Regions from separate parts of the Hydrogenophaga sp. RAC07 genome, predicted to be linked through region 3. Evidence: predicted binding sites of a transcription regulator. Region 3 holds the regulator's gene; each other region holds the start of a gene.
The links. The regulator sigma-54, encoded in region 3, starts transcription at its own class of promoters, with help from an activator protein. The targets are predictions, from matches to a motif close to TGGCANGNAANCTGCTTT.
Positions count from the first base shown of each region.

Region 1: a site for sigma-54 is predicted at 3,158-3,175, ahead of BSY239_RS13125 (urease subunit gamma). Genes of this name have one in related genera too.
Region 2: a site for sigma-54 is predicted at 1,613-1,630, ahead of BSY239_RS20695 (pilin). Genes of this name have one in related genera too.
Region 4: a site for sigma-54 is predicted at 2,974-2,991, ahead of BSY239_RS12560 (PEP-CTERM sorting domain-containing protein). Genes of this name have one in related genera too.

Region 1 is NZ_CP016449.1:2,817,903-2,823,018, forward strand. It holds partial or broken gene BSY239_RS13120 (hybrid sensor histidine kinase/response regulator) at 1-2,977, opposite strand, end outside; gene BSY239_RS13125 (urease subunit gamma) at 3,215-3,517, shown strand; gene BSY239_RS22460 (hypothetical protein) at 3,538-3,708, shown strand; gene BSY239_RS13130 (urease subunit beta) at 3,720-4,025, shown strand; gene ureC (urease subunit alpha) at 4,028-5,116, shown strand, end outside.
Region 2 is NZ_CP016449.1:4,425,905-4,431,020, reverse strand. It holds gene BSY239_RS20700 (PglL family O-oligosaccharyltransferase) at 1-996, opposite strand, end outside; gene BSY239_RS20695 (pilin) at 1,070-1,570, opposite strand; gene BSY239_RS20690 (MBL fold metallo-hydrolase) at 1,776-2,579, opposite strand; gene BSY239_RS20685 (CHASE2 domain-containing protein) at 2,576-4,312, opposite strand; gene BSY239_RS20680 (FHA domain-containing protein) at 4,392-5,021, opposite strand; gene BSY239_RS20675 (Stp1/IreP family PP2C-type Ser/Thr phosphatase) at 5,067-5,116, opposite strand, start outside.
Region 3 is NZ_CP016449.1:3,963,914-3,969,029, reverse strand. It holds gene BSY239_RS18470 (SPOR domain-containing protein) at 1-337, shown strand, start outside; gene BSY239_RS18465 (thiol:disulfide interchange protein DsbA/DsbL) at 415-1,062, shown strand; gene lptA (lipopolysaccharide transport periplasmic protein LptA) at 1,269-1,883, shown strand; gene lptB (LPS export ABC transporter ATP-binding protein) at 1,889-2,683, shown strand; gene rpoN (RNA polymerase factor sigma-54) at 2,689-4,329, shown strand; gene BSY239_RS18445 (THUMP domain-containing class I SAM-dependent RNA methyltransferase) at 4,421-5,116, shown strand, end outside.
Region 4 is NZ_CP016449.1:2,704,009-2,709,124, forward strand. It holds gene galE (UDP-glucose 4-epimerase GalE) at 1-178, shown strand, start outside; gene BSY239_RS12545 (S49 family peptidase) at 166-1,149, opposite strand; gene BSY239_RS12550 (Rieske (2Fe-2S) protein) at 1,163-1,543, opposite strand; gene BSY239_RS12555 (HAD family hydrolase) at 1,551-2,210, opposite strand; gene BSY239_RS12560 (PEP-CTERM sorting domain-containing protein) at 2,305-2,916, opposite strand; gene fghA (S-formylglutathione hydrolase) at 3,112-3,948, opposite strand; gene BSY239_RS12570 (S-(hydroxymethyl)glutathione dehydrogenase/class III alcohol dehydrogenase) at 3,948-5,054, opposite strand.

The DNA of each region.
Region 1 (5,116 bases), 1.1 Mb from region 3:
CGATGCCGGGCATGGCCAGGTCCATGAACACGGCGTCGGGCGCACCGGCGTCGCCCGGGTGCAGGCGTTCCAGCAAGGTCAGCGCGTCCAGGCCGCTGGTGGCCAGCATCACGTCAAACCCCAGCGGCGCCAGCCAGCGCTGGATCAGTTCGCGGTCGGCCTCTTCGTTGTCGACCACCAGCACGCGTCGGCGCGCACCCTCGTAGCCGATGTGCACGGGCAGGGCCAGCGGGCGCGGCAGCACCGCACCGTGAACCTCGGGCAGAAACAGGCGCACGGTGAACACGGAACCTTCGCCTGGTGCGCTGCGCACCGTCATCTCGCCGCCCATGAGGTCGGTGAGCATCTTGGCAATGGTGAGGCCCAGGCCGGTGCCGGTGGACGGCCCAGGCGCGGCGGCCTCGTTCTGCCCGCGTGCGAACGGCTCGAACACCCGCTCCAGGTCTTGCGCGCGCATGCCGGGGCCGGTGTCGTGCACCTCGAACTGCGCCATCTCGCGCGCATGCGTCACGCGCAGCCGCACCTGGCCGACCCGCGTGAACTTCACCGCGTTGCCCAGCAGGTTGATGAGGATCTGGCGCAGGCGTTTTTCGTCGGCGCGCACCGTGTCGGGCAGGCGGCTGCCGGTCTCGAACACGAAGCGCAGGCCCTTGGCGCTGGCCTGCAGCTCAAACATGCCGGCGACCTCCCGCATGGCGCCGGCAAAGGCCATGGGTCGCACGTCGAGCGCGAGCTTGCCGGACTCGATGCGCGCGATATCCAACGTGCCCTCGATCAACGAGAGCAGGTGTTCGCCACCCCGGTTGATCACACGGATGGCCTGCGCGCGGTGCGGCGCCATGCCGGTGTCTTCCTGCAAGAGCTGCGCATAACCCAGGATGCTGTTGAGCGGTGTGCGCAGCTCGTGGCTGATGGTGCTGATGTAGCGCGTCTTGGCCTGGTTGGCGTGTTCGGCCGCCAGGCGCGCCTGCTGCAGGGCTTCGTCGGTGAGGCGGTGCGATTCGATCTCCTGCATCAGCAGGCGCGTCTGCCGGTTCGACTCTTCCTGCGCCACCTCGCGGCTCTTGTGCGCCAGCACCAGCCACCACGCCACCGTGGCCGTGATCAGCAGCAACACGGCGTACACCCGCACGAAGCCCGAGCGCAAGGCCGCGTCGAGCAAGCCGGCGTTGGCCGAGAGACCGATGCGCTGCGCCAGCCCCTGCACCTCCTGGCGGTACAACAAGCCGAGCACCGCCGCGAGCACCGGCGCCATCACGAACATCAGCAGCAGGTAGTGCGCGAGGCCCGCTTCCAGGTAAGGCCAGATCGAACGCGGCAACACGCGCCGCAGCGCGCCCATCCACTGCTCGGAGAGCTTGGCGTGCGGTTTGCAGAGATCGCCACAGCGCGCATCAAGCGTGCAGCAGAGCGAACAGATGGCGCCCTGGTAGGCCGGGCAGTGGGCCATGTCCGGCCCCTCGTATTCACGCTCGCAGATCACGCATCGCTGCACGGCGTGAAATGCCTTGGCTCCCTCTCCCTCTGGGAGAGGGCGGGGGTGAGGGCCCGCGCCCAAACCCACATCGAATTCGCGAGGCATTTCTGAATGTCTGGCAATGTAATACCGCCCCTGTGTGCCCCACGCAATCAAGGGCGCCGTCACAAAAGCCGTCACCATGGCAATCACCGCCGAAAACGCCTCGGCCGTGGGCCCCATCAAACCCATGTGCGCCACGATGGACAAGGCTGAGGCCAGCCCCATCGCGCCCACGCCCACCGGGTTGATGTCGTACAGATACGCCCGCTTGAACTCGATGCCCTTGGGGCTCCAGCCCAGCGGCTTGTTGATCACCAGGTCCGCCACCACCGCCATGATCCAGGCGATCGCGATGTTGGAGTACACGCCCAGCACCTGGCCCAGCGCCTGGAACACGTTCATCTCCATCAGCATGAAAGCGATGAAGGTGTTGAACACCACCCACACCACACGGCCGGGGTGGCTGTGGGTGATGCGCGAGAAAAAATTGCTCCAGGCCAGCGAGCCGGCGTAGGCGTTGGTCACGTTGATCTTGAGTTGCGACACCACCACGAAAAGTGCTGTGGCCGCCACCGCCCAGCCGTAGTCGGCGAACACGTATTCGTAGGCCGCCAGATACATCTGGTTCGGGTCCACCGCGCGGTCGGGCGGCACCATGTGGCTGATGGCGAGGTACGCCAGCAGCGCGCCGCCTAGCATCTTCACCACGCCCAGCAGCACCCAGCCCGGCCCGCCCGCCAGCACACCGGCCCACCAGCGCAGGCCCTTGCCCTTCTCTTTGGCGGGCATGAAGCGCAGGTAGTCGGCCTGCTCGCCCATCTGCGTGATGAGCGCGATGCCCACGGTCAGCGCCGCACCAAAGAGGTGTCAATCAAACAGCGCACCCGCACCGGATTCGCCCCCATATCGCACCACGTTGGTGAATGTTTCGGGCGCCATGACCGCCACCGCCCCAAAAGGCACCACCATCATCACCAGCCACAGCGGCTGGGTCCAGACCTGGAAGCGGCTGATCACCGACACGCCGTGCGTGACCAGCGGAATGACCACCACCGCGCAGATCAGGTAACCCCAGGCGGGCGGAATGTCGAGCGCGAGCTCCAGCGCGTAGGCCATCACAGCCGCTTCGAGCGCGAAGAAGATGAAGGTGAAGGTGGCGTAGATCAGCGAGGTGATGGTGGAGCCGATGTAGCCAAAGCCCGCTCCGCGCGTGAGCAGGTCCATGTCCACCCCGTAGCGCGCGGCGTACACACTGATGGGCAGGCCCGCGAAAAAGATGATCAGGCCGGTGCACAGGATGGCCAGCGCCGCGTTCACAAAACCGTACTGCACCAGCAGCGTGGCGCCCACGGCCTCCAGGATCAGGAAGGACGCGGCGCCAAAGGCGGTGTTGGCCACGCGCCATTCGTTCCATTTGCGAAAGCGCTGCGGCGTGTAGCGCAGCGCGTAGTCCTCCATGGTCTCGCTGCCGACCCAGCTGTTGTAGTCGCGGCGCACGCGGGTGATGCGCTGGGGTGCGTCCGGCCCGGGCTCCTGCCCTGCGGTGGACGCGGCAGCGGTTCGGATGGGAACAATGGGTATGGTTGTCACACGGCATTTCTGCAGCTTTCGTGCCACGCCACCACCCGGGCCCGCTCGGGGCACGGGAATTGCTGACCAGACCACCCAAGCACCACCGGGAACGCACGCACCACCATGGAACTCACGCCCAGAGAAAAAGACAAGCTGCTGATCTTCACCGCCGCCCTGCTCGCCGAGCGGCGCCAGGCGCGCGGCTTGAAGCTCAACTACCCCGAGGCCGTGGCGCTGATCAGCGCGGCCGTGATGGAGGGCGCGCGCGACGGCAAGACCGTGGCCCAGCTCATGAGCGAGGGGCGCAACGTGTTGACCCGCGCCGATGTGATGGAGGGCATCGCCGAGATGATCCCGGACATCCAGGTGGAAGCCAGCTTCCCCGACGGCACCAAGCTCGTCACCGTGCACCAACCCATTCCCTGACTCCTTCACCGAAAGTCCCCATGCGCCTCGCCACCGCCCTCCTCACCGCAGCAGCCTTCTGCGCGCCCGCCCTGGCCCACGAAGGCCATGGCCTGTTCGGCTCCCACTGGCACGCCACCGACACACTCGGCTTCGTGGGGGTGGTGGCCGCCATTGCCGTTGCGCTGTGGTGGTCCAGCGGCAAGCGCTGAAGGAACGGACCATGATTCCCGGCGAACTCTTCACCGACGAGGGCGAGCACGCCCTCAACCCCGGCCGGCGCACGCTCACCCTGGTGGTGAAGAACGGCGCCGACCGACCGATCCAGGTCGGCTCGCACTACCACTTTGCCGAAGTCAATGGCGCGCTCGACTTCGACCGCACCGCGGCCCGCGGCATGCGGCTGAACATCGCAAGCGGCACGGCGGTGCGTTTCGAGCCGGGCCAGCAACGCACGGTGGAGCTGGTGGACTACGCGGGTGACCGCGTCGTGTATGGCTTTCGTGGCCTGACCCAAGGGAGTCTCTGAGCATGGCCACGATTTCAAGAAGCGCCTACGCCAACATGTTCGGCCCCACCGTTGGCGACCGCCTGCGCCTGGCCGACACCGGTCTCATGATCGAGATCGAGAAGGACTTCACCCTGGCCGCTGGTGGCTACGGCGAAGAGGTCAAGTTCGGTGGCGGCAAGACCATCCGCGATGGCATGGCGCAATCGCAGAGAACGCGCGCCGAGGGAGCCGTGGACACGGTGATGACCAACGCCGTCATCGTCGACCACTGGGGCATCGTCAAGGCCGACATCGGTTTGAAAGACGGGCGCATCGTGGCCATCGGCAAGGCCGGCAACCCCGACACGCAACCCGGTGTGGACATCATCATCGGCCCGGGCACCGAGGTCATCAGCTGCGAAGGCAACATCGTCACCGCCGGCGGCATCGACAGCCACATCCACTTCATCTGCCCGCAACAGGTGGACGAAGCCCTCACCTCGGGCATCACCACCATGCTCGGCGGCGGTACCGGCCCGGCCACGGGCACCTTCGCCACCACCTGCACGCCCGGCCCCTGGCACATCGAACGCATGCTGCAGGCCGCCGACGGTCTGCCCATGAACCTGGGTTTTCTGGGCAAGGGCAACGCCAGCCAACCCGCTCCGCTGCACGAGCAGATCAACGCCGGTGTGATTGGCCTGAAATTGCACGAAGACTGGGGCACCACACCGAGTGCCATCAGCAACTGCCTCGACGTCGCCGAAGCCACCGACACGCAGGTCGCGATCCACTCCGACACGCTCAACGAATCGGGTTTCGTGGAAGACACCATCGCCGCGACCAAGGGCCGCAGCCTCTGCGCCTTTCACACCGAAGGCGCGGGCGGAGGCCACGCACCCGACATCCTGCGTGTGGTGGGCGAGGCCAACTTTTTGCCCAGCTCCACCAACCCGACCATGCCCTACACGGTCAACACGCTGGACGAGCATGTGGACATGCTCATGGTGTGCCACCACCTGGACGCCGCCATTCCCGAAGACCTGGCCTTTGCCGAAAGCCGCATCCGCCGCGAAACGATCGCGGCCGAGGACATCCTGCACGACATGGGTGCCATCAGCATGATGAGC
Region 2 (5,116 bases), 460 kb from region 3:
GATTACGAGATCAAGTACTACGTTATGGGTATTGAAGAATATGTCCGTAAGTCCGGGGTGATCCTCTGCAACACGAAACTGCGCCGCACCGATTTGACCCCAGCCATATCCCCACAAAGGCTCCAACATGGCAGCATCCAAGAAGGCACGCCAAGCCAAGATACGCAATTGCGTTTGTCCTAGGCGCTCAACTGCTGCCCCCGTATCTGCCAGCACAAGCCATACTTCGATCGCTGGCATGGCATAGCTCAACGCGAAAAAGAAGAGCACAAAAGTGCCCAGGAAAGTGAGCTTCAGCCGAAGTCCACAGCGAGCCTTGGCCCAAGCAACGACTGGAACAAACCAGGCAATCGCCAGCCAAACGGAGCGTGATCCCGTAAGTACCGTACCGATTAGAAGATATACGAGCGCCAAACATGCCGTGGGTGTACTTAACCACTTCTTTTCCCAACCGTACCACACGCCAACGATTGCCAACAGAAGTAGGCTAGCAAGGTGATTGGGCTGCGCCAAATTGGCAAACGGGCGCCCTCCTGGTGGTAGGTCTGCAATGAAAATACCGCTCAGCCCAAGATCGAGCCATTGATGAGCCGCCATCCCTACTGACACGATTGCCGCAGCGATCAGTGCCAACCACAAGGGCTTCAGAAGCTCATCGTGTTCTGCGGTGGTATTGGCACGCTGTGAAATCGCATAGCCGGCGAGCATCGCCCAAACGGCAGCCATCAAATAGAGGGCATGCACCCAAGCATCCCCCCCATACGGGATGAGACCGAACGCCCACTGCAAAAAGGGAGTCACCGCGAGAACCAGGAAAAGCCAAGTCAGCCATGGGACGCGCTGAACTTTGCATGCAGCCCAAATACCTAAAGGCACTAGCGCGACTGCCGCCAGCGCCTCTTGGTGAAAACTCAGCCATGGCGAGTAGTGATTTGGCAATAGAAAAGCCAAGCACAAGAAGAGGCTCAACCATGCCAGGGGCAGCGATGCAGACATTCGGATGCCTATTGACGAAAACAAAAAGGGGCGCGTGAACACGCGCCCCTTCCAACTCAGAACCAACCAGGGATCAGGCTCCGCGGCATGAGCCAGGGAGGTACTTTGTCGACATGCCGTTGGTCGCGCCTGGGCCACACACCCACTTGAACACAGTAGCGCCCACGTCCGTGTTGACGAGTACTGCGGTGTCGCTCTTGTACGGCGTCAACGTCACCGTTTTGCTGGCAGCATCCTTCAAGTCGGCAGCGGCGCCAGTGGTCACCGTCACCAAGCCTGCTTCGGTGGTCACGATCGACAGTACATATTTGCTGGGAGCACTGGCAGCAGAGCCAGCAATGTTCTGCTCACAACCCCACCCGTTGGCAGCGGGCAGCGTGGCTCCGTTCGCAGTTTGAACGGTCTCCGTGATGCTGGTACGGCACTGAGAAGCGGCCAACACCACTTCGGACACCTTGGCACGGATGGTGTAGTCTTGGTAAGCCGGCAGAGCCACAGCAGCCAGAATACCGATGATGGCCACCACGATCATCAGTTCGATCAGGGTGAAACCTTTTTGCATGGAACGCTTCATGGAAAAAACTCCTTGGGGGTTTGGGTTGGGAACGCATGTCTATGAGCAGACGGCGTGCCAACCGGAACTGGGGTGTTTTTTGCGGCCTATTTCACGCTTAACCGCCCCACAGTGACGGTTTGTGACATCTGGGTCGGTTCTTGACCGACATTTTTTGTCACCCCGGTCGGCTTCGACCGTTTTTGTCACCCAATTTCTGCCCTTGTCAGAGGTCGAACGTCTGCCCTGCGCTCAGCCAGCGAATGTCGTGGCGGGTGCTGTCTGCACCGGTCGGCACATCGTCGAAACGGCGGATCTCGTCCATGATCAGGCCGGTTTCGGCGGGCTTGGTGTGGGTGATGTAGATGGGGTAGTGCTGGCTGGGGTCGATGTGCGCCAATTCCTCGGCGAGCAGGCCCGGCGCAAGATGCAGACTGCGTTGGGCCAGGGCCTCTTCGCGGTCGCTGAAGGCGGTTTCGATCACCAGCAGGGCCACGGGCAACTGGTTAACGCGTTTCCAGAAAGCGGGGTTGCGGCCGGTGTCGCCGCTGAACACCCAGTGGCCCGACGGCGTGTTGGCGGCGAAACCAACCGCGGGCACGGTGTGCACCGCCGGCAGCACTTCAATCGCCTTGCCACACACCTGCAGCACCTCGCCCACAGCAATGGGCACAAAACGCATGAGTGGGCGATCGGCACTGGGGATGGCCGAGAAATCGGGCCAGATCAGGTTGTTGAAGATGTGGGCCTTGAGTGCGGCGATGGTGCCGGGCAAGGCGTGCACCTGCAAGGGCTGTGCGCCTGCCGAGAGCCTGCGCGCGGCCACGGCATCGAGCATGAGGGGCAGCGAAGCCACGTGGTCCAGGTGCGAATGGGTGAGCAGCACGTGGTCGATCTGCGCCATCTCGTCCAGGGTGAGGTCGCCCACGCCGGTGCCTGCGTCGATCAGCACGTCGTGGTCGAGCAGGAACGAGGTGGTGCGGCAGCCGTGGGCAATGGCTCCTGAGCACCCCAGCACGCGGACTCTCATGGACTCTTTGACATGGTGTGGCCGGTGGAACCGGTCCGGGATGGCGGAGCTTGAAGCGAATCGAGGGTCGCTGCGCCGTCCCAAGCAGGATCGAGCGGCAACAACCTGCGTGAGGCTACTCTGTCGACATAAAGGCGGTAAAGGACTTTTTTGGCATTTTGCCGCTGGAGGTTGAGCAGATGGACATCGCACGCATCCCAGTCTTGCGCGCGCCACGCTCGCAGGGCTTGTTGCCATTGGCGCAGTTCGTCTCGCAGGTCGGTTGCCAACTCGCCGCTCGCACCCAGTGGGGCGTAGATGGGACTGGGCGGTTCCCCCGCCGTCAAGCACAGGCGGTCGAGCTCTTGCCAGACGAGGCCGGGTTGTCGCTGCCGGTCTTGTTCAAATGCGATCTGATCCACTCCGTAGATGGCGCAGAGCTTGGCCAGAAGCGGCTTCGGGAGCCCAACTGGACCGCGCTCCGCCCAGAACCGGAGGGTCAGGCCAACTGCGGCCGTGAGCAGAATCATCAACACGGAGCCCGCCAACGGCAGCACCAGGCCGTGGCGGACCTGCAGCCAGCTGTTGAGCACGATCACCAGGGCGAGGAGTGTGGTGCCCAGCGCTGCGCCGGACCAGACGCCCAGGACCGGCAACAACCAGATGAGCAAGAGGCTGGCAGCCACCAGTACCAGCATCTCGTAGCCCAAGGCGTAGTCGGGCTTCACCGGCAAGTGTCCGTCGAGCAGGCCGGTGATCAGGTTGGCGTGGGCTTCCACGCCCGGGTAATTGGCGCCCACGGGCGTGAGGCGCAAGTCTTTCAGGCTGGGGGCGGTCGTGCCCATCAGAACGATCCTGCCTTCCAGTCGAGCAGGGGGCACGCGCCCCGACAGGAGATCGACGGCCGAGACATAGGTGAACGAGCCGCCTTCGGGGCCGCCAGGCCCCCGATACGGTACAAGTGCGGAAACGCGCTCGTCCACGGGAATCGCGAGTGTCTGCCCGTCGTGCTGCAGACGCAGGCTCTCCAGACCACTCTGGCGGCGGCTCATCATGAGCCCGTTGGCGAAACCAGGCTCGACCGGCGGCGCGCCCAGCACGCGGCGGAAAACCGCAAGCGCCAACGACTCGTAGGTCTGTCCCTGGTGCTCGGCCAGCATGGGCACCGAACGCACCACGCCGTCGCTGTCGGGCAAGGCGTTGAAAGCGCCGGCAGTCGGCGCGGCCAAGGCCAGTTCAAGCAGGTTGGATTCAAACGCGTCCCAGCGTGTGATGCGCACCGGACGGCCGTACAGCACTTCGCCGCCCATCACCGGCGCAGGCAGCACCCCCTTGTTGATGGCGCCGGGTACGTTGCTGAAGAAGTAGCCCAGGACCACCGGGCGATCGCGCAGCGCGGTGGCCAGGGCGGCATCGCCGCCGGGTTGCGGGTCGGGCTTGGGGAACACGATGTCAAAGCCGAGCACGGCGATCTTTTGCTGCTCGAACAGCGTGTCCACCAGGCGCGCCAGCTGCGCGCGCGGCCAGGGCCAGGGGCCGATGGCGGCAAGGCTTCGCGAATCGACGTCAACGATCACCACCCGCGGCTCCTGTGTGCCGGGCATGGTGGCCCTCAGGCGCAAGTCGTAGGCGGAGTTGTCGAGTCGGTGGAGTGCGTTGGTGGGGACAAACCCCAGAGCGTGCAGCGCCGCCAACATCAGCGGGACAAGCATGAGCAGGACGCGCAGACTGCGCTGTTTCAGTGTCTGCGGCATGACGGGCTGGGCGGATGGCCTGAGACCGAGATGGTCAGGCGCCGCCGGGGTTCGTGGAAGGCGGGAGGCCTGTTCGGGCTTACTGCTGCACGAACTGCATCTTCGTCCCGGCCAGCTCCAGCATGTCGCCGTGGCGCAGGTTCACCGCGTCGGTACCGATGGGGCTGCCGTTGATGGTGGGCTTTTGCACACCCTCGACCATGGCCACCACAAAACCGTGGGGGCGGCGGGTGATGGCAGCAACCGCCACACCGGGCTTGCCGATGGTGGTGACCACTTTCACCAAGGGCACTTCGCGACCAGCTGCGGTGCCGGACATGACTTTGATGGCGGCGTTGGCCACCACCATGGCCACCGTGGGCTCGGGTGGAACCACCGCGCCGGCACTGATCACCATCGTCTTTTCGTGGCTCTCGTTGGCGCCTTCGTGAACGAACTTGATCTTGTACTTGCCGATCTCGACCGTGTCGCCGCTTTGCAGCTGCTGCTTCTTGATCGCCTTGCCGTTGACGTAGGTTCCGTTGGTGCTGTTGAGGTCTTCCAGGAACACGTCGCTGCCGGACATCTGCATGACGGCGTGTTCACCACTGACGGCCAGGTTGTCGATCACGATGTCGTTGTACGGACGGCGACCCAACGTGGTGCGGTCTTTGGTGAGCTGCACTTCCTTGATGACAACACCGTCGATGGAAACGATCATTTTCGGCATGGCCGACTCCTCTGGAACCTGTAAATCTGTTGGTCTGACACGAAATCACTTACCCAGCATGCGCGAAAGTAGGCCTTTGCGCACCGGTTTCGAAC
Region 3 (5,116 bases):
GCCGGTGGCCGATCCGCTGGGCGACCTCGCGCAATCCAAGCTGGGCCAGGCGCCAGCCGCTGCCGGGTCCGCCGCCACGCCACCCGCCCCCGGTGCAGATCCGTTCATCTACTTTGTGCAGGCCGGTGCCTTCCGCACCCCCCAGGACGCCGAGGCCCAGCGCGCCAAGCTGGCCATGTTGGGCATCAATGCCGATGTGAGTGAGCGCGAACAATCCGGCAGGACCGTGTACCGCGTGCGCGTGGGGCCGTTCAACCAGAAGGCCCTGGCCGACCTCACGCAGGAGCAACTCGAAGTCAACGGCGTTGAAGCCGCGCTGGTGCGCATCCAGCGCTGATCCCGGGCCGGGGGCGCGCCGGGAACTTATCCCCGCTGCGCCTGCCCCAATCCAGTCCATACAAGGAGTCTGATTCCATGCAACGTCGCGATTTTTCCCGGTCCCTGCTGGCCGCTGGCACCACCGCCCTGGCCGCCACCGGTGGCCTCATCACCCCCGCCTTCGCCCAGCGCGTCGGGCCCAAGGAGGGCACCGACTTCGTGCGCGTGAGCCCCACGGCGCCGGTGGAAAGCCCGGCCAGCCAGATCGAGGTGGTCGAGTTCTTTGCCTACAGCTGCATCCACTGCTTCAATTTCGAGCCGATGTTCGACGAGTGGATGAAGAAGCAGCCGGCCAGCGTGAACGTGCGCCGCATGCCGGTGGCCTTCAGCCCGGCATTTGTGCCGATGCAGCGCCTGTACTTCACCCTGGAAAACATGAAGCTGGTGGATCGCCTGCACAGCAAGGTGTTCCAGGCGATCCATGTGGACCGCCAGCAGCTCACCAACACGCCGGCCATCACCGCCTGGATCGAAAAGCAGGGCGGCGTGGACATGGCCCGCTTCAACGCCTTCTACAACGGCGCCGCCGCCGGTCTGGCCACCAAGGCCACCCAGCTGCAGGAGGCCTACAAGGTGGAAGGCACGCCGTCGCTGGGCGTGGCCGGCCGTTACTACGTCAACGGTCAGGGCCCCCGCACGCTGGTGGTGGCCGATGCGCTGATCGCCGAGGCCCGCAAAGGCTGAGGAGCGCTTCATTCATCAAGAGAAAGCCCGCTCTGCGGGCTTTCTCTTTGAGGCTGGGACCGGGGCGCAGGCGGCTCGCCGCAACTTCTTGAATCGATGTGAGAAAAGAACCGGTAAAGGCGTCGCGCCACCCGTTCGGCCGGCATCACGTCGTTACAATGAATGCAAGTTTCGTGCCCTCAAATCCTCCTGCTGTCACCACCTCCATGCGCCTTCGCCATCCCTTGCTTCTGACCGGCTGCCTTGTGGCGGGCCTGTTGTTTGCCGCAACGGCGCAGGCCGAAAAGGCCGACCGCAACCTGCCGCTGAACGCCGAAGCCGACGCGCTGCGTTACGACGATGCGCGCCAGACCAGCATCTTCACCGGCAACGTGATCATCACCAAGGGCACCATCGTCATCCGTGGTGCCAAGGTCGAGGTGCGCCAGGACGCGCAGGGCAACCAGTTCGGCATCGTCAACGGCAGCCCCGGCTTCTTCCGCCAGAAGCGCGACGGGGTGGACGAGTTCATCGAAGGAACGGCCCAGCGCATCGAATACGACAGCCAGGCCGACACCGTGCGTTTTGTGGGCGAGGCCGTGCTCAAACGCTTCAAGGGCACCCAGCTCAACGACGAAACCACGGGCAACGTGATCGTCTACAACAACACGACCGACGTGTTCACGGTGGACGGTGGTGTGGCCAACCGCACCGCCAGCAACCCCACGGGCCGCGTGCGCGCCATGCTCACGCCCGTGCCCAAAGAGGGCGCGCCCGCCCCCACGCCGGCGCCACCGGCCAACCTGCGCCCCAGCAACCAGCTCGGTGAGGGCCAGAAGTGACAGCGATGCCATCGGCCAAGGCCCTGGGCCCGGACAAGCGCGCCGCGCCGGTGCCCGAGATCAGCCGCCTGGAGGCCCAGGGCCTGCAGAAGGCCTACGGCAGCCGCAAGGTCGTCAAGGACGTGTCGCTCGCGGTCTTCAAAGGTGAAGTCGTCGGCCTGCTCGGCCCCAACGGCGCGGGCAAGACCACCTCTTTCTATATGTTGGTCGGCCTGCTGCGCTCGGACGCGGGGCAGATCCTGCTCGACGGCCAGGCCATCCAGGACCTGCCCATCCACCGCCGCGCGCGCCTGGGCCTGGGGTATCTGCCGCAGGAGGCGTCGATCTTCCGAAAGCTCAACGTAGCCGACAACGTGCGCGCCGTGCTGGAACTGCAGGAAGACGAAGCCGGCAAAACCCTGAGCAAGGCCGCCATCGAGGCCCGGCTCGACGAACTGCTCAAAGACCTGCATGTGGACCACCTGCGCGAGTCGCCCGCGCCGGCCTTGTCCGGCGGTGAGCGCCGCCGGGTCGAGATTGCCCGGGCGCTGGCCACCAACCCGCGTTTCATCCTGCTCGACGAACCCTTCGCCGGCATCGACCCGATCGCGGTGATCGAGATCCAGCGCATCATCGGCTTCCTCAAGTCGCGCGGCATCGGCGTGCTCATCACCGACCACAACGTGCGCGAGACCCTGGGCATCTGTGACCGTGCGTACATCATCAACGACGGTCATGTGCTCACCAGCGGCACGCCGGCCGAGATCGTGGAAAACGCCGACGTGCGCCGCGTTTATCTCGGCGAACACTTCAGGATGTAGGGCCTGTGAAACAAGGCCTGTCACTCAGGGTTTCGCAGCACCTGGCGCTCACGCCCCAGTTGCAGCAATCCATCCGCCTGCTGCAACTCTCCACGCTGGAGATGGCGCAGGAGGTCGAGCAGATGCTCGACGAGAACCCGTTCCTGGAGCGCTCCGAAGACGCCGCCGACCGCGAAACTTTCGGGCTGGAGCAGACCGATGTGCCGGTCAGCGCGGGCGAGCAGATCGCCGAAGCGGCGATCGCGCCCGACATGCCCGAGGCGCCCGGCCCCATGCTCTCCGGCACCGAATCCAGCAGCAGCACGAGCAGCGACACCGGCGAAAGTGATGCCATCGAAGGCAAGCTCGACGGCGCCACGCCGGTGGAAGAAAGCTGGGAGGGCGACGGCACGGTGGAGATGGCGCCCGACGACAGCGAGTGGGGCGGCGATGCCCCCGCGCGCAACAACAATGCGTCGGGCGACGACGACACGGCGAGTGCGGCCGACCTGGCCCGCGCCCACATCAGCCTGCAGGACTTTCTGCACGACCAGGCGCGCTGCCTGCGCCTGTCGGAAGAGGACCGCGCCGCGCTGTATTTCCTGATCGAGTCGCTCAGCGACGACGGTTACATCGAAGACAGCCTGGCCGAACTGGCCGCGGCCTGGCAGGCACTGTCGGGCCGGATGGCCACCGACGACCCCAACGAGGGTCTGGAAGAACGCGAGGCGCTGGAGCAGCGCCTGGCCATGGCCCTGCAACTGCTGCAGCACATGGAGCCCGCCGGCGTGGGCGCGCGCAACCTCGCCGAATGCCTGCGGCTGCAGATCCTGGAGATGCGCAACACGCCCGAAGCCCGCGCGGCCCTGGCCATTTGTGGCCAGTCCATGGAGCTGGTGGCCAAGCGTGATGTGAAGCGACTGTGCAACCTGTGCGGCCTGGACGACGAAACCGTGCGCGGCGCGCTCGGCCTCATCGCGCGGCTGGAGCCCAAGCCGGGCCGCCGCTTCGTCGACGTGGAGCGCAACGTGGTCGTGCCCGATGTCTTGGTGACGCGTGCCGGTCGGGGCTTCAAGGTCCTGCTCAACCCCGAGGTCATGCCGCGCCTGCGCGTGCACGATGCCTACGCCAGCGCCATGCGCCAGAACCGTGGCGGTCGCGACAACGGCGGTGAGGCCGGCCACGCCGCCATGCAGCAGCGCCTGCAGGAGGCGCGCTGGTTCATCAAGAACATCCAGCAGCGCTTCGACACCATCCTGCGCGTCTCCAGCGCCATCGTGGAGCGCCAGCGCAATTTCTTCATGCACGGCGAACTCGCCATGCGCCCGCTGGTGCTGCGCGAGATCGCCGACGAACTCGGCCTGCACGAGTCCACCATCAGCCGCGTGACCACCGCCAAATACATGTCCACGCCGTTCGGCACCTACGAACTGAAGTACTTCTTCGGCTCGTCGCTGGGCACCGAAACGGGCGGCAACGCGTCGAGCACGGCCGTGCGTGCGCTGCTCAAACAGTTCATCGCCGCCGAAGAAGCGGCCAAGCCTCTGTCGGACAACCAGCTCTCCGACCTGCTGCGCGAGCAGGGCATCGAGTGCGCGCGCCGCACGGTGGCCAAGTACCGCGAAGCCTTGCGGATCGCCCCCGCGAACCTTAGAAAATCGCTTTGAACATGGCCCCCACGCTCCGCCGCTTCGCGGGTCGCTGCCCCCCGAGGGGGCTGTTTCGCCTTGGGGCGGCCCGGCGGCGAAACGCCCTTCTATGAATCAACTTCAAGTTTTCCTGCCCTGCGCCGCCGGCGTGGAGGACATGCTCGCCACCGAGGTCAAGCGCATCACCGGTGTGGACGCGCCGCACAAGGCGCGTGGCGGCGTGGCACTGAATGCGTCATGGCGCGACACCATGCGGCTGAACCTGCACAGCCGCCTCACGCAGCGCGTGCTGGTGCAGCTCTGGCACGGCGGCTACCGCAGCGAACAAGACCTTTACCACGCGGCCAGCGAGGTGGCGTGGGAGATCTGGTTCACACCGGCGCAGACCATCAAGGTCGAGATCACGGCGCAGCACAGCCCGCTGACGTCTCTGAACTTCGCCGCGCTCAAGGTGAAGGACGCGATCTGCGACCGCTTCCGCGAAAAGCGCGGCGAGCGCCCCAGCGTGAACACCACCTGGCCCGACGTGCGCATCTACGTGCACCTGACGACCGAGACGGTGAGCCTGTACATCGACACCTCGGGCGAACCGCTGTTCAAGCGCGGCTGGCGCGAGGACAAGGGCGACGCGCCGCTGAAGGAAACCCTGGCCGCGGCCATGATCGCGGCCACCGGCTGGGACGCCTGCGCCGACCAGCCGCTGGACGAGATCGTGCCGCTGTACGACCCCTGCTGCGGCAGCGGCACCGTGGTGATCGAGGCCGCGCAGATCGCGCTCAACATCCCGCCTGGCTACTTGCGCCGC
Region 4 (5,116 bases), 1.3 Mb from region 3:
CGGCAACCCGGTGCCCTACCGCGTGGCGCCGCGCCGGGCCGGCGATGTGGCGCAGTGCTGGGCCGACCCCGCCCTGGCTTTGCGCCTGCTGGGCTGGCAGGCCCTGCACACGCTGGACGACATGTGTGCCGATGCGTGGCGCTGGCAGAGCGCCAACCCCAACGGTTACCGGAGCTGAACGCCGGCTGAGCGGGCGGCGAGGAAGATGCCCTCGCCCACGCTGGCGCCGAAACGTTTGGCCAGCCTCAGGCCCACGTTTTCGCGGCGGGTGTAGTCCACCAGTTCTTCGGCCTTGACAACCTCGCGTGCCACATAGTCGAGGTTGCCCAGGCCATCCGCCAGGCCCAGTGCCACGGCTTGCTGGCCGTTCCAGACCAGACCGCTGAAGGTCTCGGGCGTTTCTTTGAGGCGGTCGCCACGGCCCTTTTTCACCACCTCGATGAACTGCGTGTGGATCTCGGCCAGCAGGTTCTGCATGAACTGGCGCTGCGACTCGTCTTGCGGACTGAACGGATCCAGCAGGCCCTTGTTGTCGCCAGCGGTCATCAGGCGTCGCTCGATGCCCAGCTTTTCCATCAAGCCGGTGAAGCCGAAGCCGTCCATGAGCACGCCGATGCTGCCGACCAGGCTGGCCTTGTCCACGTAGATGTTGTCGGCCGCCGCAGCGATGTAATAGGCCGCCGAGGCGCAGGTTTCTTCCACCACCGCATAGACCTTCTTGTCGTGCAGCCCCTTCAAGCGGGTGATCTCGTCGTTGATGATGCCGGCCTGCACCGGGCTGCCACCGGGTGAGTTGATCAGCAACACCACCGCCTGGGCGCCTTCGTCGTCAAACGCCGAGCGCAAGGCCGCCACGATGTTTTCGGCGCTGGCTTCGGAGTCCGATGCGATCTCACCCTTGATCTCGACCACGGCCGTGTGCGGCGTGCTCGTCGACGTGCCCACCTCGGCGCTGGAATACACAAACCAGACGATCGCGCCCAGGAGAGCCAGCCACATGAAGCGGGTGAACATCTTCCAGCGGCGCGCGGCTTGCTGCTCGCGGATGGTGGCAAACACCAGCTTTTCCAGCGTGGCGCGCTCCCAGGCCACACCGTTGTGGCGGTCGCTGCCGGCGGAGCTCGTCGAGCCCAGGTTGTCGTCGTTCATGGTGGGGGATTTCTCAGAATTCAACAGGTTTGAGGTGGTATTGTGACCGCCAGTGAATCACCCCATCGAGCTCCAGCAGTTCGATCTTGAACAGTCCGCCACGGCACGGTCCGCCCCGGCATTCACCGGTTGCGGGCTCGTACATCGCTCCGTGCGTGGCACACATCAGCCAGCGGCCGGTGTCGTCAAAAAAGCGGTCGGGTTGCCAGTCGAGCTCCATCGCCACGTGCGAGCAGCGGTTCAGGTAGGCCTGTGGCTGGCCCTGAAACCGCACCGCAAATGCGCGGCAGGTCTGGCCCGCGTAGTTCACATCGAACGAGACCGCCCTGCCCCCGTCGACCAGATCGCGGCTGTTGCACAGCGGGTGGACCGGATCGTCGGTGGGTGGCGTCATGGGAACCTCAGGCGTGTTGGTTGAGCCAGTCGTGCAGTTCGCGCACCGAATGGGCGACAAACAAGGGCTTGAGTTCGTGAAACGCGTCGGGTTCGTGCGCGCCGTAGCTCACGCCCACGCTTGCGCAACCGGCGTTCAGCGCCATTTGCAGGTCGTGCGTGGTGTCGCCAATCATCAGCGTGCGCTCTGGCGCCACACCGAATTCGCTCATCAGTTCGTGCAGCATCATCGGGTGCGGCTTGCCCGCGGTTTCGTCCGCGGTGCGTGAACCATCAAACAGGCCAACCAGCTCCACCGTGCGCAGCACCTCGTCCAGCCCGCGGCGGCTTTTGCCGGTGGCCACGGTCAGGAGGTGCTGGCGCTCCTTCAACTCGGCCAACAACGGCAACACGCCGTCAAACAGGCTCAGGTCATGCTGGCGCGCGGTGTAGTGGTGGCGGTAACGATCCCCCAGCAGAGGGTATTTCTCCGGCGGCAAGTCGGGCGCGGCATGCGCCAACGCCTGCATCAGGCCCATACCAATCACATAGCTGGCGGCCTGGGTGGTGGGCGGCGTGCCCCCCACGTCGGTGACGGCCAGCTGGATGCTGCGAGCAATGAGCGCGGTGGAATCGAACAGGGTGCCGTCCCAGTCGAAGGCGATGAGGTCGAAGTGGCGGATGCGCATGCAAAGAGGCTAGAGCAAAGGCGCTGATTATCGATGGGCCCCGCGAGAAAACAGAAAAGCCCGCATGCGGGCTTTTCCAGGAGAAGCGGCCTAATTAGGTCCGGCGGCGGCGAATCAACGTCAGACCTAGCAGAGCGCCACCCAAAAGAGCCAAGCTACCTGGCTCGGGGACTTCGCCCGGGTCGCAGGCATCACCGATGCAGGGCTTGGTGAACAAGTAGAGATTGGACAAGCCATTGAGTCTGTCAGGGGAGACAGCGAACAGACTCCAGTCTCCGCTGGTCATGCCATCCTCCAATTCGACGATAAAGGAGTCAGGCGACCCACCACCGTTGCCGAAGTGGAAGCCCAGAAACAATTGGTCATAACTGTTCCAGATGTTGGCTGCCAGTTGCCAAATGCCGGACGTAGCGCCGTTAGCGTAGCCGCCAATCAGCAACGTACCGGGAATGCCGTTCTTATCGATGAGTTGATAACCCGCAACCTCGTAAGCAGGATCGCCACCAGGCACCAGCGGACTGTCGAGGTTTCCATCCTGGTAGTAGCACTCACCGGGGTTGGCGGCATTGGTCACCTGGATGTACCGACCGCTGGTCGGTGCGGTTAGTGAGCCACCAGCGCCGTCCGGGCAGTAGACCGTGGCAGCACTCACGCTGCCTGCGAAGAAACTCGCCACGATGACAGACGCAGCGGCGGCTGCTTTCATGAATCTAACCATTTGAACTCTCCTTGCATGAACGGACTGACCTGCTACGTAACGTTGAGAGCAAGATCAGGGCCAGGTCAAAAAGTCTTTGATTATCAAGGAAGATGAAAATCCGCACGAGATCTTCCCTGTACTCCTGTAAGCAAATTCGACAGTTGAAGACCACGAAAGGCGTATGCAATTCACCCCTATTTCTTAGGCAGCACCGGCGTGGTGGCGGATGTGATCGGCCACCACTGAAGCGATTAACCAATACCCGTGGTCATACCCCTCATGCCGGCGTACCTCGAGCGGCTGCCCGAAATCACGACACACCTGCTCCAACAATTGGGGATTTAGCTGAACGGACAGAAACTTGTCCGCCAACCCCTGATCGACCAGCAGCGGCAGCACCCGGCGCCCGCTTTTGATCAATTCCACGGCGTCGTGCTCAGCCCAACCTGCACGATCAGTTCCCAGATACCCGGTGAAGGCCTTCTCCCCCCACGGACACTGGCTGGGCGCGCAGATCGGTGCGATGGCGGACACGCTCTGGTAGAGACCGGGGTGGCGCAGCGCCAGCGTCAGGGCGCCATGGCCGCCCATGGAATGGCCTGAAATACCCACCCTGTCGGGCCGCGTCGGGAAATTTGACAGCACCAAATCGCGCAATTCCTTGGTGATCCAGCTTTCCATGCGGAAGTGTTTGGCCCAGGGCTCCTGGGTGGCGTCCAGGTAAAAACCGGCGCCGTGACCGAAATCCCAGGACGCGTCGGCGACTTCGATGCCGGTATCGCGCGGGCTGGTGTCGGGGGTGACGATGGCCAGGCCCAGTTCAGCGGCGTATCGCTGGGCGCCGGCTTTGATGGCAAAGGTTTCTTCGTTGCAGGTCAGGCCGGCCAGAAAGAACACCACCGGCACCGGGCCGTGCTGCGCCTGCGGCGGCAGGTACACGCCGAACTTCATCGGCAGGCCGATCTCGGTGGAGGCGTGTTTGTAAAACCCCTGCACGCCGCCAAAGCACCGGTGCTCGCTCAGCGTCTCGATGCCCATCAAAACTCCACCACCGCGCGGATCGATTCGCCGCGCTTCATCAAATCGAAGCCTTCGTTGATCTGGTCCAGGCGCAGCTTGTGGGTGATCAGGTCGTCGATGTTGATCTTGCCTTCCATGTACCAGTCGACGATCTTGGGCACGTCGGTACGGCCGCGGGCGCCGCCGAAGGCCGAACCTTCCCACTTGCGGCCGGTGACCAGCTGGAACGGGCGCGTGGAGATTTCGGCGCCGGCTTCGGCCACGCCGATGATGATGCTGCGGCCCCAGCCCTTGTGCGTGCACTCCAGCGCGTCGCGCATCACCTTGGTGTTGCCGATGCACTCGAAGCTGTAGTCGGCGCCGCCATCGGTGAGCTGCACGATGGCATCAACAACGTTCGGAACTTCCTTGGGGTTGATGAAGTGCGTCATGCCGAACTTGCGTGCCATGGCTTCGCGCGCGGGGTTCAGGTCGACGCCGATGATCTTGTCGGCGCCCACCATCTTCGCGCCCTGGATCACGTTCAGGCCAATGCCGCCCAGGCCGAACACGACCACATTGGCGCCCGCCTCGACCTTGGCCGAGAAGATCACCGCACCGATGCCGGTGGTGACGCCGCAGCCGATGTAGCAGACCTTGTCGAAGGGTGCGTCTTCGCGGATCTTGGCTAGCGAGATTTCGGGCGCCACGGTGTAGTTGCTGAAGGTGCTGGTGCCCATGTAATGAAAAATGGGCTGGCCGTCGAGGCTGAAGCGGCTGGTGGCATCGGGCATGAGGCCCTTGCCTTGTGTGCCGCGGATCAGCTGGCACAGGTTGGTCTTGCGGCTCAGGCAGAACTTGCACTGGCGGCACTCGGGCGTGTAGAGCGGAATGACGTGATCGCCCTTCTTCAGCGAGGTCACGCCGGGGCCGACGTCCACCACGATGCCCGCGCCTTCGTGGCCCAGGATCGCCGGGAAAATGCCTTCCGGATCAGCGCCCGAGAGCGTGTAGTAGTCGGTGTGGCAGATGCCGGTGGCCTTGATTTCAACCAGCACTTCGCCGAACTTCGGGCCCTCGAGATCGACAGTTTCAATGGTGAGGGGCTGGCCTGCTTTCCAGGCGACGGCGGCTTTCGTTTTCATGGTGTGTGCAACGGGTTGGTGAGATGGCCTTGAGGGTACCGCACATGCCATTTCCCCTGAGG